DNA from 2 places in the Hoeflea sp. AS60 genome. Region 1 is predicted to be linked to the other one. Evidence: predicted binding sites of a transcription regulator. Region 1 holds the regulator's gene; the other holds the start of a gene.
What was found. The regulator LexA, encoded in region 1, represses DNA repair genes until DNA is damaged. The targets are predictions, from matches to a motif close to TGTTCNNNNTGTGTTCNG.
Positions count from the first base shown of each region.

Region 1 (6,645 bases):
GCTCGAGTTCCATTGCCACTTCCAGAAGCGGATCGTCCTTGATGCCGAGCTCGTCGAGGACTTCATGGCAGGTCTTCTGCATGATCTTGGCGCGCGGATCGTAGTTCTTGTAGACCCGGTGACCAAAGCCCATCAGCCGGAACGGATCATTCTTGTCCTTGGCGCGGGCCACATATTCAGGGATCTTGTCGACCGTGCCGATTTCCGCAAGCATGTTCAGCGCCGCTTCGTTGGCGCCGCCATGAGCAGGGCCCCAAAGGCAGGCGATGCCTGCTGCGATACATGCGAACGGGTTTGCCCCTGACGAACCGGCAAGACGCACGGTGGACGTTGATGCGTTCTGCTCATGATCGGCATGCAGGATGAAAATGCGGTCCATGGCGCGGGCCAGAACCGGATTGACCTCATACTCTTCACACGGCACGGCAAAGCACATGCGCAGGAAGTTGGATGCATAATCAAGGTCGTTCTTCGGGTACACGAAGGGCTGGCCAACATGGTACTTGTAGGCCATCGCCGCAATCGTCGGCATCTTGGCGATCATGCGCAACGATGCAACCATCCGCTGATGCGGATCGGTGATGTCGGTTGAATCGTGATAGAAAGCCGACAAGGCGCCGACGCAGCCGCACATGACGGCCATCGGGTGCGCGTCACGGCGGAAACCGGTAAAGAACCGGCTCATCTGCTCGTGCACCATCGTATGGCGGGTGACGCGGTAATCGAAGTCGACCTTCTGCGTGGCTGTCGGCAGTTCACCGTAAAGCAGCAGGTAGCAGACTTCGAGGAAGTCGCCATGCTCGGCCAGCTGATCGATCGGGTAGCCGCGGTGCAGCAACACGCCTTCGTCGCCGTCGATAAAGGTAATCTTGGATTCGCAGGATGCCGTGGATGTGAAACCAGGATCGTAGGTAAACGCTCCGGTGTTCTTGTAAAGCGCGCCGATGTCGACGACGTCTGGACCTATGGTTCCGGTCTTGACCGGAAGGTCGACCTCTTTACCGTCCATGATGATTTTTGCGTTCTTGTCTGCCATGGCATGTCCTTCCACAAATGCAGTCGATCGGCGCTCGGCCGACGTCTTGGATGACCGTCACGGATTTAGCTATATGATTTGCTGCACTGTGCCAAGCTATGCGGATGGCTAATTGTGCCCGGCTTGGGCGATAGGCAAAAGCCCGCCACCACAGCCTTTAGCGAATGTTAACATACTGGAATTTCGCGACAAACGTCACAGAACAAGCTGCGCGAACCACAAATGGCTGGTTGCGCCATCATTCGCGCAAATACAATTTATGGTGGCGGTTGCACCCGGTTCGGTGGTAGTTTTGCAGGCTTCAGGCGGAGCGTGCATGATGCAGGCAGAACGCAAGAGGTTTGAGCACGATACAGTCGTTGCGCTTGAGGCTGTTAAAGCGGCCCTCAAGCCGGGCGACGGCGGGGTTGCGCCGGGCGCACCTCGGCAAACGCCGCGTTTGACCATGCCGCCGATTGCGCGTGGCGGAAGCTTGCCTATGACCCGGCTGCGCGCTGCGTTTTCGAATGCTGTCTCGACCGAAAAGAACCAGGGGCTTGCATTCCTGTTCCTTCCCGTGGCCATGGGGACAGGCGCCGGGCTTTTCTACATGGCGCCGACGGACCCCTCCATGGTGTTTGTGATCGCGGGTTTCGTTGTCGCGGTGTTGGTCGCCGTTTTCGCGCGTGAACATCACCGCGTTGCCGCCCGTGGCGCCGGTTACGCCGCTGCGGTGTTCGCAGGCGCGCTGGCTGCCGTCATCGAGGTTCACAATGGTGCCATTCTGCTTGATTCGGATGTGACAACCTCGATTGCAGGAACTGTCGAGGCGCGTGAATTCGATCCTGATGGCAGGGTTCGTTATCTTGTCAGGCTTGTAGCCACCGCTGATCCCGAAATCCGGCGTCCGCCCGCGCGGGTTCGTCTCACTGCCCGCAGCAACCACCGCGTGGCACCTGTTGGCGCTCTCATTTCGGGTCGGGCGCGATTGTCAGCGCCGTCTGGTCCGGTCATGCCCGGCGGCTATGATTTTGCCTTTCGCGCCTTTGTCGATGGCATTGGCGCGCCAGGCTTTTTTTACCGCGCACCGGCGTTCGTCGATCCGGTGGCAAACCAGCCGATCACCGCTGCCGAAGTTGCCCGGTCACTAAGGCTTGGTTTGCGCAGTGTTAGGGAGAATGTATCCGCCCGCATTCGCGACGTGCTGCCTGGCGACCCCGGTGGCATCGCTGCAGCGCTTGCGGTCTCCGACCGGCGCGGTATCAGCAAGCCGACAGTTGACGCCCTGCGCGCCACCGGACTGGCGCATATTCTGGCGATCTCGGGCCTGCACATGGCACTTGCTGCCGGCACGCTCTACATCGGTATTCGCAAGAGCCTGGCTGCCTTTCCTGCCGTGGTCGAGGCCTGGCCGGTCAAGAAATTTGCCGCCATCGGTGCGATGATGACCGCCACCGCCTATCTGATGATTTCCGGCGGCAGCGTTTCCACCCAGCGCGCATGGGTGATGCTCACGGTGATGCTGGTTGCTGTGATGTTTGACCGGCCAGCCCTGACCATGCGCAATGTCGCGCTGGCGGCGAGCGTGATTATCCTGATATCGCCATCCGCCGTTGTCGGCCCGGGCTTCCAGATGTCCTTTGCAGCCACTGCTGCCCTGATTTCCGCCTATGCCGCGATTGCGCGCAGAGCCGGTAGCAGATCGGAAACAGCTGGTGCCAGGGCTTTCGGATCGCTTCTGCGACGCGGCATTGTTTTTGCAGCCAAGGGTATCCTCGGTCTGGCGATCACTTCGCTCGTGGCAGGCCTCGCGACGGGGCTTTTCTCGGCACATCATTTTCACCGTGTGGCCGGCGGCGGTTTGCTGGCAAATTTGTTGGCCATGCCGCTGGTGACGTTTGTTGTCATGCCCGCGGGCCTTCTGGCGATGTTGATGATGCCATTCGGGCTAGATGCATGGCCATTGAGGCTGATGGGGCAGGGGCTCGAGGGCGTCATCGCCGCAGCCAATTATGTCCATGCTCTCGGCGGCGATGTCAGCGTCGGACAGATCCCGTTGCCGGTTACCTTGATTGCCGGAACAGGGTTTGTGCTCCTGGTGTTTCTGCGGAGCTGGCTGCGCCTGGCGGGCCTTGCCCTGATCGCTATGGGTCTTGGGCTTGCGCTGCCGCAGTTTGCCGGCCGCAGCCCAGATGTCCTTGTCAGCGAAACCGGAGATCTTGTCGGTTTGATCAGCCCGGCAGGCCTTGCAAGCAATGCCGCGCGGCCGTCTGCATTTGTGTTTGGCCAATGGCAGACCGCCATGCGCGGAGCGCCGCATGTCCCTCCAACAAATCTGCAAGGGCTGAAAGAAGCATCGGAACCTGATGCTCCACCGGAAGCCAGCATTCTCGATCAACTGCTCGCGGCAGCCTCAGAGCAACCCTCACACTTCCATTGCGCGAGCCGTGGCGTCTGCGCCGCAGTCCATGCCCAAGCGGCAATTGTGGTGATAGATGAGGCGGCGCTGATCGGCGCAGCGTGTGACCGGGCTGACCTGGTGGTCGTGTCCATCCCGGTCTATCTCGGCACCTGCCGCTCGGGCGCCACGCTGATCACATCCCGAAGCCTGCGCCGGTCTGGGGCACTGGCGATCACCGTCAGCAAAACGGATCAAGCGCAAGCCCTGCAGCCAAGCCGACCGCCACGCCGTCCAAAGAGGCCTCGCTTCTATATGGAGGCTGCCCTGCAAGGTACGATCAGGCCATGGACCGTTCAGCGTTATTACGACTGGCGCACCCGGGCCTTTGATCTGCCCGGATGAGCATCTCACCCGCCATGGCCAAACGGGCCTAGTGGTAACGCCGGATCAGGCCGACAAGCTTGCCCTGAACCTTGACCCGGTCAGGTCCGAAAATCCGGGTTTCATAGGCCGGGTTGGCGGCTTCGAGCGCGATTGAGGCGCCCTTGCGGCGGAACCGCTTCAATGTCGCTTCTTCGTCGTCGACCAGCGCCACGATGATATCGCCGGGATTGGCAGTGGTTATGTTACGGATAACCACCGTATCGCCATCAAAAATGCCGGCCTCGATCATCGAGTCACCTTTGACCTCAAGCGCGTAATGGTCGCCGGGGCCGATCATCTCCGCAGGCACGGTGATGTTGTGGGTGATGTTCTGGATTGCCGAGATCGGCACACCAGCCGCGATTCGGCCCATCATAGGCACTTCTGCAACCTGGGACGGCTCGTCATTGGCAGGTTCGGCACGGCGCACCGGTTCGGGCTGTTTGCCCTGTCCGCCTTCAATCACGCTCGGCGAAAACCCGCGACGCGGCTGCAAATTGGCCTGGTAGCTGTCAGGCAGCTTGATCACTTCCAGCGCGCGCGCCCGGTTCGGAAGGCGTCGGATGAAGCCGCGCTCCTCGAGAGCCGTGATCAACCGGTGAATGCCGGATTTGGACGCAAGATCAAGCGCATCCTTCATCTCGTCGAATGAGGGCGGTATCCCGCTTTCCTTCATCCGTTCGTTGATGAAAAGAAGAAGCTCGTGCTGTTTGCGCGTCAACATAGTTGCAGTACCCCTGCGTGCGGCCCGATCGCCGGTATGAAACAAACCAAGAACCTGACTATCATGTTCTATTTGTGTTCCGCAAGTGGTAAAGAAACAATAAAGGAACATTGGAGGCGCGAAACATAAACGGGAACGGAACGCGAGCGCTGCGGGTCTGCGAATTTCAACGGCAGGCAGCCTAATTGGCTGAAACCATAGCCAAAATGTTGTCTTTGAGCTCGGCATGGTATGGGTGTGGCACGGCGACTTCAGATTGTGAACTAAGCTTCTGATATTTAATCGAATATTTGATTACTGGCTAGGCTTTAGGGCCCATTGCAAGCCATTTCGAACACAAACACATCCGGCGGCCCTGATTGGTTCCGGATCCTGTTGGCCAGGTCAGGTTGTTGGGAACAAAGGGCTTCTTTCCTCGGATTGCCCCGGCAGTCTCTTCCTTTTCCGAATCAAACGCCGCAGGCGCTCGCGGCTGATTTGAATGCGGTTGAAAAATAATTCCGGACAGTCCCAACCAGCCGGGCGAAGTAGTTCTTGCTCGACTGGTGCCGGTTTTTATCGGGTTTCCGGTCCAGTTGTCAAAGGCTGATGCGGACCGGAAGATCGAAGTCATTGTCCTGTTTGACCGCTTCCGCAGCAGCAAATAGCGCCGTCTTGTAAGCGGCAAAATTCTTCTTGAACCGCTCGGTGACGCCGCCTAGCGCCAACGCCACTGGCTGCCCCTGAAGTTCGGCAGGAAGCCTGAGCGCGAGGGTTGAGCCTCCTTCGAGCGGCATGTTTTCCGCATAGGCGTAACCGTTCGACCGTATCTCCGTGATCCGCGCCAGGATCGTCTTGGTCTCCGTTCGCTCAGCAGGGTTCGGCGTAGCGATATTGGCCCGGCGGACGATGTTGTCGATCTTGTCTTCCGGCAAAGTGCTGAGCAGAACCCAACCCGCCGCTGACAGTGTGAGGGGACGCATGAAACCCTCATCGATGTGAAAGCGCAGCGCGTGAATGGATTCCTTGGTGCGGGTATATTGCAGATAAATGTCGTTCTTGGTGCCCAGAAACACGCCCTCGCCGGTGGCCGCGTGCAGATCGTTCAGCGCGTCGATCATCTGCCCGGAGCCGAACATCACCCGCGGAATCCAGTCTCCCAGCGCGGTGAGCTTCGGCGTTGGGAAGTAGTCGCGCGTGCTCCTGTCGAAATTGAGATACCCCAGATTTACCAGGGTCTTGAGCATGACCGTGGTGCTCGACTGCGGATAGCCCAGATCGCTGGCTATCTGCGACATTGATCGCGGCTGTTGCGACAGCTTGAAATATTCCAGGATTTCAATGGCGCGTGTCGCTGATTTGACCTGCGGATTCGCCATGGCCAATTCTCCTCCCAAATTCACATCTGTGAAATTCCACCCCACATAAGAATATTTCTACTGGAATTGGAGGAAACATGCCAGTTTCTTTTCAGGAAGCAGGCTCGTTGGGGCGCGACAGGAGGAGACAGCGGAGGCTGTCTTGCGCGCCGCCGGAGGACTGCAAGTTGGAGGACTTCAGATGCACTATCGGAACACGTCACTATGACGGGTCGGCTTGAAGGGCGTGCGGCGCTCGTCGTTGGCGGCGGCCAGGGTATTGGTCGCGCCATCTGTGAGGCCTATGCACGTGAAGGTGCGGCTGTCGGCGTCGTCGACATCAAGCAGGACACAGCCGAACAGGCGGCCGAGGAACTCCGCGCCGCTGGCGGCCGGGCGATCGCAATTGCCGGCAATGCAGCAAAGCGCGATGAGGTCTTTGCTGCGGCAGAGGCCACGCAGGAGGCTTTCGGGCCGGTGACGGTGCTGGTCAACAATGCCATGTGGAACCGCTACGGGCCACTTGAGGAGCAGACCGAAGAAACAATCGGTCGGATGATCGACGTCGGGTTCAAGGGCGTGATCTGGGGCTACCAGGCGGTTCTCGAGCAGATGCGAGCCGCAGGCGGTGGAGCGATCGTCAATATCGCGTCACCCTCAGCGGTTCTCGCGATGAAACACGGCATCATGTACAGCGCGATCAAGGCAGCGGTTGCAGCGGCAACACGCAGCGGCGCCGCAGAGT
Region 1 is NZ_JBBMQP010000002.1:1,012,369-1,019,013, reverse strand. Features, by position in the region: gene gltA (citrate synthase) at 1-1,036, opposite strand, end outside; gene WNZ14_RS15115 (ComEC/Rec2 family competence protein) at 1,353-3,818, shown strand; gene lexA (transcriptional repressor LexA) at 3,847-4,563, opposite strand; gene WNZ14_RS15105 (helix-turn-helix domain-containing protein) at 5,142-5,921, opposite strand; gene WNZ14_RS15100 (glucose 1-dehydrogenase) at 6,126-6,645, shown strand, end outside.

Region 2 (6,645 bases), 710 kb from region 1:
ACGATGTTTGGCTACTCGGGCGAGTTCCATGTCAAGCTGGCCACTTCAGTGGAGTTCATGCACACGGCAACGCTGCTCCACGACGACGTTGTCGATGAGAGCGATCTCAGGCGCGGTCGCTCGACCGCACGCATGATCTGGGGCAACCAGGCCAGCGTGCTCGTGGGCGATTTCCTGCTTGGTCAGGCTTTCAAGATGATGGTCGAAGTCGGTTCGCTCGAAGCGCTGGACGTGCTCGCCACCGCTGCATCCGTTATTGCCGAAGGTGAAGTGCTGCAATTGTCCGTCGCAAAGAACATGGAAACGACGGAAGATGACTATCTGGCCGTGATCCGCGCCAAGACGGCGGCACTGTTTTCTGCTGCCTGCGAAGTCGGCCCGATTCTGGCGGGCGTCAGCAAGGCTGAGCGCAATGCGCTGAGGTCCTACGGTATGAATCTCGGCCTGGCATTCCAGCTCATTGACGATGTGCTCGATTATGGTGGATCGGCACGGGATCTGGGCAAGAATGTCGGCGACGATTTCCGTGAAGGCAAGATCACCTTGCCGGTGGTGCTTGCCTATCGCCGCGGCTCCGAATCGGAGCGGGCGTTCTGGCGAGAAGCCATTGAGGGCGGAAAGAGCGATGACCAGGCGCTTGAGAAGGCGATGGGTCTGATTACCAAATATGGTAGCCTGAAAGACACAACCGCCCGGGCCGAACACTATGCTTCAATCGCGCGCGACGCACTGGCGCCATTGCCCGATTCGGAGGAAAAATCGGCTCTTCTGGAAGTTATCGCGTTTTGCGTGAACCGAGCCAGTTAAGTTCAAGACTGGATTAGGGTTGAGCTGCGGCAAGCTGAAGCCTTGCCGCCCTGCGCCAAAAAAGCCATTGTGTTGCGTATATATGCTTCGGCACTTGGCCGGCGCGTGGCCAGAACGAACATGAGGCAGGACTTTATGCGGCGAAATTTGACAGCCCGGTTTGCGGCCAGCGTTGCGCTGGGTGTTATTCTCTCCACAGGCGGGGCGTTTGCTCCCGTTACCGGCCAGGCAATGGCGGCAACAACCCAGGAACAGGATCAGCAACCCAATTTCCTTGGTTTTGCCGGTGCCTATCTTGCCGGTCGCACCGCCGATGTAGACAATGATACGAGCCGCGCAATAGAATTCTACAGCAAGGCGCTGGAGTTCGATCCCGAAAATGGCGAAGTCAAACAACGGCTGATGGTTGCGCTGTTTACAGGCGGACGGTTCTCCGAAGGCGTCGTATTGGCGCGTGAACTGAAGGAAGCCCCTGCGGTTGCGCAGGTCTCACGGCTGGCATTGATGGTCGAAGCGACCAGCAAGCGCGAGTACCGCAAGGCGGCCAAGCTGCTGGATCCGCAAGACAGCAATCCGATTGATCGGCTGCTCAACACGCTCATGAACGCCTGGGCGGAATTTGGCGATGGCAAGGGCGACGCCGCGCTCAAGTCCATTCTGGCTCTTGACGGGCCGCCCTGGTATCCGGTCTTTACCCGTTATCACGCCGGCGCGATGGCGCAGGCAATGGGCAAAAGGGCCGAAGCCCGGAAACACTTCACCGATCTTATCGCAGACCCGCAGTCAGGTGCAGCTGCGCCTGACACCTATATTCGGGGTGTCATGGCCCTGGCAGGTCTGGAAGCGCGCGATGGCAACAAGCGCGCAGCACTTGATGCTCTGGCGGCAGGCGAGGATTTTTCCCCCGGCTATGCTCCTCTCTCCGCGCTCAGGCAGATGATTGAGGACGACCGCAAGCCCGAACCTGGCGTTGCGACTGCGCAGCAGGGATCAGCTGCGGTGCTGTTCACGCTTGGCAGCGCGCTCAACCGCGATGGAGCAGAGGAAACCGTTGGGGTCTATCTTCAGTTTGCCCGGACCCTTGATCCCGACAATGCGGCAACGCTGGTTATTCTGGGCGGGCTGACTGAACGACTGGGCAAGGCGGAAGAGGCGATCAAGATCTATGAGGCTGTGCCTACCACATCTCCAATGCGTCGAGTCTCGGAACTGCAGCTTGGGCTGGCGCTTGCGGATCTGGGCCGCAACGGAGAAGCCAAGGATCACCTGAAGGCGCTGATTGCTTCCGATCCAAGGGATATCCGCAGTTACCTGGCCTATGGCAGCGTCCTGTCGCAGGACAAGGACTACGTCGAAATGGCGCTCACCTACGAGACCGCGATTTCAGTGATCGGACCGACACCTACGCGCAATGACTGGAACCTGTTTTTCCAGGCAGGCATCGCCAATGAAAGGCTGAAGCACTGGCCCAAGGCAGAGGCACATTTCAAGCGTGCGCTCGAACTGTTCCCGGACCAGCCGCAGGTGATGAACTATCTTGGTTATTCGTGGATCGACATGAATATCAATCTTGAAGAGGGCATGGACCTGATCCGCGCCGCTGTCGATCTGAGACCCAATGACGGTTACATCGTCGATTCGCTGGGCTGGGCGCATTACCGGCTGGGCCAGTATGATGATGCGGTCCGCGAACTTGAACGTGCTGTTGAACTGAAACCTGCCGATCCTACGATCAATGATCACCTGGGAGATGCCTACTGGCGCGTCGGGCGCGAGCTTGAGGCGACATTCCAGTGGAAACGTGCACTCAGCAATGAGCCGCCCGAGGATCTCATGTCGGAAATCGAACTCAAGCTGAGCGACGGCTTGCCAAGCATGGAAAAACCCGTGCCAGATACGGCCGACGGGGCAGACAAGGGCAGCAAACCGGCTGTGCCTCAGGATGGTGCCGGCGTGGACAAGAAGAGCGATCTTGGCCAGCCCGCGAGCCTGAAACAACATGCCTGGCTCGACACGCAAGCGCAGGAATTGAGACCGATGCGTTCGTTGATCCAGGGGATCAATGCCCGAAATTGATGCGCCGGCCAAGATCAACCTGGCGCTTCACATTACGGGACGGCGGGCCGACGGCTATCATCTGCTTGAGAGTTTCGTCGTGTTCGCCGAACTCGGTGATCGTGTGTCAGCCCAGCCCGCGGACCAGGATGGCTTCCTGCTGGAAGGGCCGGAAGCAGCCGCACTTTCAACCGAACCGGCACACAGCAATCTGGTGATCCGGGCGCGCGATGCGTTGCGCGATGCGGCAAGACAAACCGGCGTTGACCTGCCTCCCGTCGACATCCGGCTCGACAAACGGCTTCCAGTGGCATCAGGCATTGGTGGCGGATCTGCCGACGCTGCTGCGACGCTGAAAGCCTTGTGTCTGCTCTGGGACTTCGCGCCCGGGCAGGAAACCCTGTCTAGGATCGCGCTCGACCTCGGCGCGGATGTGCCTATGTGCCTGGATGGCAGACCGTTGATTGCCCGTGGCATCGGCGAAACGTTAAGCCCGATGGAGCTTGGATTCACGCTTGACTTGGTAATCGTAAACCCGCGTGTCGGCGTTTCTACGCCCAAAGTTTTCTCCGCGCTTGAGAGCCGCAACAATCCGGCCTTGCCCGACCCTGAAGGCCTGAACGACAAAGATCAATTCATTGAGTGGCTTTCGCGCGCACGAAACGACCTGCAGCCACCGGCACAACGCATCGTTCCAGAGATATCCGAGTGTCTTTTTGCACTGAGCCGTGCGGGTGCAGACTTCGCCCGCATGTCAGGCTCAGGCGCCAGCTGCTTTGGCGTGTTTGCAAACACGGAAGCGGCTCAAGCGGCAGAAAACCATCTGCAGCAGGAAAAGCCCGACTGGTTCGTTGCCGCCACCCGGACAATAGCTCACTGATCAAGAGCGGAAGATTGCCGCTATTGAAACGCCAGCACGGCTGCCGGGACAATCTCGCATTTCAGCTGAGTCATTGCCAAACCACGACCAAGACTTTCGAGCGACTGGCCTGACTTCGCATTGGCGATCGCCTGCCGCTTGGGAATAAGCACGCCATGTTCCAGCGCGGACAGACGACGGCGCAGCCGCTGCAGAAACGGCAGACGATACTCGCGCGACGGACGCATCCGCGCAGACATGCTGCCAACCGCCATGTGCTGACCGATATGATCGACCCATCCCAATAGCGGTCTCGCGCCCGGCTCTATCAGCAGAAGCCATTCGCCGCGCGCCGAACGGACGACATCACGCAAATCGGGATTGTCCAGAAACCGGCAACCGGCCGCATCAGCGAGCTGAGCCGTGCCATCGCGCGAGCCTCGATCAAGGATGACTACCTCTGCCACAAGGCCCTCGACCGCGCCGTGAACAAGCGCTGCAAGGGTGACAGCCAGTGCCTTATCCTGGTCTTTGCATTCAATCAAAACGCTGATCATGAGTTCTTTTAATGCATATCCCCGACATATGCCAGATGGACCAACCCGCTCACGATTGGGGACAAACTTGGCGATCAGCATTTTTGTTCTTGCTTCGTTCCATCTAGTGAGTTAGGAATATAATCACGATCGCCGGACAATTCCAAACTCACTCCCGGTGCTCATGGAGGTTTCATGCCGAGCCTTGCAACATTGAAACAGACAGCGCTGGCGCCTGGTTTGAGGCCGGCTGAAGCCGATGCGCTGATGGCAGCGAGCGGTATGCGGGTCGCGGATGAACGTGTGCGTGGCCGTGGCGCCGGGCTCAACATGTCAGGCCGCTTCGAGCTCAAGACGCGCGAAATCTTTGACGATGGCTGGAGCAGCCTTGAGGATCTGGCGCCGTTCAAGACGGAAGTGCAGATCGAAAAGCCGCGCACGATCATTACCCGCAACCAGTCGCCCGACTTGTCGTTTGACCGCTCCATCAATCCCTACCGGGGCTGCGAACACGGCTGCGTGTACTGCTTCGCGCGTCCGACACATGCCTATATGGGGTTGTCAGCGGGTGTGGATTTCGAGGCCAAGCTGTTTGCCAAGCCCGATGCACCGCGGCTTTTGGAACGTGAACTGTCGCGGTCCGGCTACAAGGTTCAGCCGATCGCAATCGGTACCAACACCGACCCCTATCAACCGGTGGAAAAGCAATGGCGCATCATGCGTCAATTGCTTGAGGTGCTGGAAGAGGCAGGACACCCTGTCGGCATCGTCACCAAATCTGCGCTGGTGATGCGCGACATCGACATCCTTTCGCGCATGGCGTCCAGAGGGCTTGCGCGTGTTGCGATGTCCGTGACCACACTCGACCGCAAACTTGCACGTACGATGGAGCCAAGGGCAGCAACGCCTGAACGGCGGCTTGAAGCGATGCGAGCCCTATCCAATGCCGGTATTCCGGTATCGGTGATGGCAGCACCGATCATTCCTGGTCTCAACGATCACGAGATAGAGCGCATTCTGGATTCAGCCAAGGCAGCGGGCGCTGATGCGGCAGGCTACGTCATGCTGCGCCTGCCAATTGAAGTGAGCCCGCTGTTTCGTGACTGGCTGCTCAGGCATTACCCGGACCGCTACCGTCATGTGATGTCGCTGATCCGTTCGATGCGCGACGGCAAGGACTATGACGCTGAATTCGGCAAGCGGATGCGCGGAACCGGGCCCTATGCCTGGCAGATCGCCCGACGCTTCGATCTGACGATGAAACGGCTTGGTCTGAATGTAAGGAAGACGCCGTTGCGGACCGACCACTTTGTCGCGCCGCGTGGAGAGGGCGTTCAGCTGAGCCTGCTTTAGCAGCACACCACTTGGCGGATGGTGGTCTACCACCTCGTTGAGGCGTCAGTGACAAGAATCGCCGCACAATAGGCCTCGCCTGGCCTGTTGTGCGGCGGGAAAACCGGACCGTGACCCGCCCCTGTAAAGCGGTCCGGCACCCGCGCGGCAACCCGTCCCCAGCCGCCGGGCCTTGCAGAGGATCGGGCGGGTGTGCGAGCTTCGCCGCAATATGGCTCGTACCCCGCCCGATTCGCTGTTTCCTGATTACCCTGCGATGCCAGACTATCGCTTTGAGCATCATGCTGTCCAAAGCGGTTTCCGCCTTGTTGGGGGCCTTGATGAAGCCGGACGAGGACCGCTGGCAGGCCCGGTTGTGGCGGCTGCGGTCATTCTGGATCCCAACTGCATTCCCGAAGGGCTGGATGATTCCAAGGCATTGAAGAAGGCCAAGCGGGAACTGCTGTATGAGGCAATCATGGCCACGTCCGAGGTGGCGGTGGCCAGCGCATCAGCCCGCGAAATCGAGGCGACCGACATCCGTGCGGCTAGCCTCACGGCCATGCGACGCGCGCTGGCCGCATTGCCCGTCAGGGCCGAATTCGCACTGGTTGACGGTCGCGACGTCCCGCCCCGGCTAGACTGCCCGGCGCGAGCGCTTGTGAAGGGCGATGCGCGCTCACTCTCCATCGCAGCCGCCTCAATCATTGCCAAGGTCACACGCGACCGCATGATGGTTCGGGCAGCCAGTGTCTATCCGCAGTATGGATTTGAAAGGCACATGGGCTATGGCGCGCAGAAGCATCTTCAGGCGATTGCCGAGCACGGTCCCTGCCCTTTGCACCGGATGACTTTCCGGCCCATGCGCAAAGACTGAACGTATCAGTCCAATCTACATTTTCACTTCTGCACCGAACGTGCTGCCTGGTTGGGATCGACTGCCGGGTGCAATCTACGCAGCAAACAAAAAAGGCCGGGACATGATCCCGGCCTCGATTTCAGTCACTGAACGGAAGGCTCAGTTGAGCTGGGTCTTGATTTCGCCAAGCGAAGTCT
Region 2 is NZ_JBBMQP010000002.1:1,724,737-1,731,381, forward strand. Features, by position in the region: gene WNZ14_RS18680 (polyprenyl synthetase family protein) at 1-807, shown strand, start outside; gene WNZ14_RS18685 (tetratricopeptide repeat protein) at 943-2,883, shown strand; gene WNZ14_RS18690 (4-(cytidine 5'-diphospho)-2-C-methyl-D-erythritol kinase) at 2,870-3,742, shown strand; gene WNZ14_RS18695 (glycosyl transferase) at 3,763-4,278, opposite strand; gene WNZ14_RS18700 (PA0069 family radical SAM protein) at 4,453-5,610, shown strand; gene WNZ14_RS18705 (ribonuclease HII) at 5,822-6,466, shown strand; gene WNZ14_RS18710 (F0F1 ATP synthase subunit B) at 6,608-6,645, opposite strand, start outside.
Region 2: a site for LexA is predicted at 4,363-4,380, ahead of WNZ14_RS18695 (glycosyl transferase). Genes of this name have one in related genera too.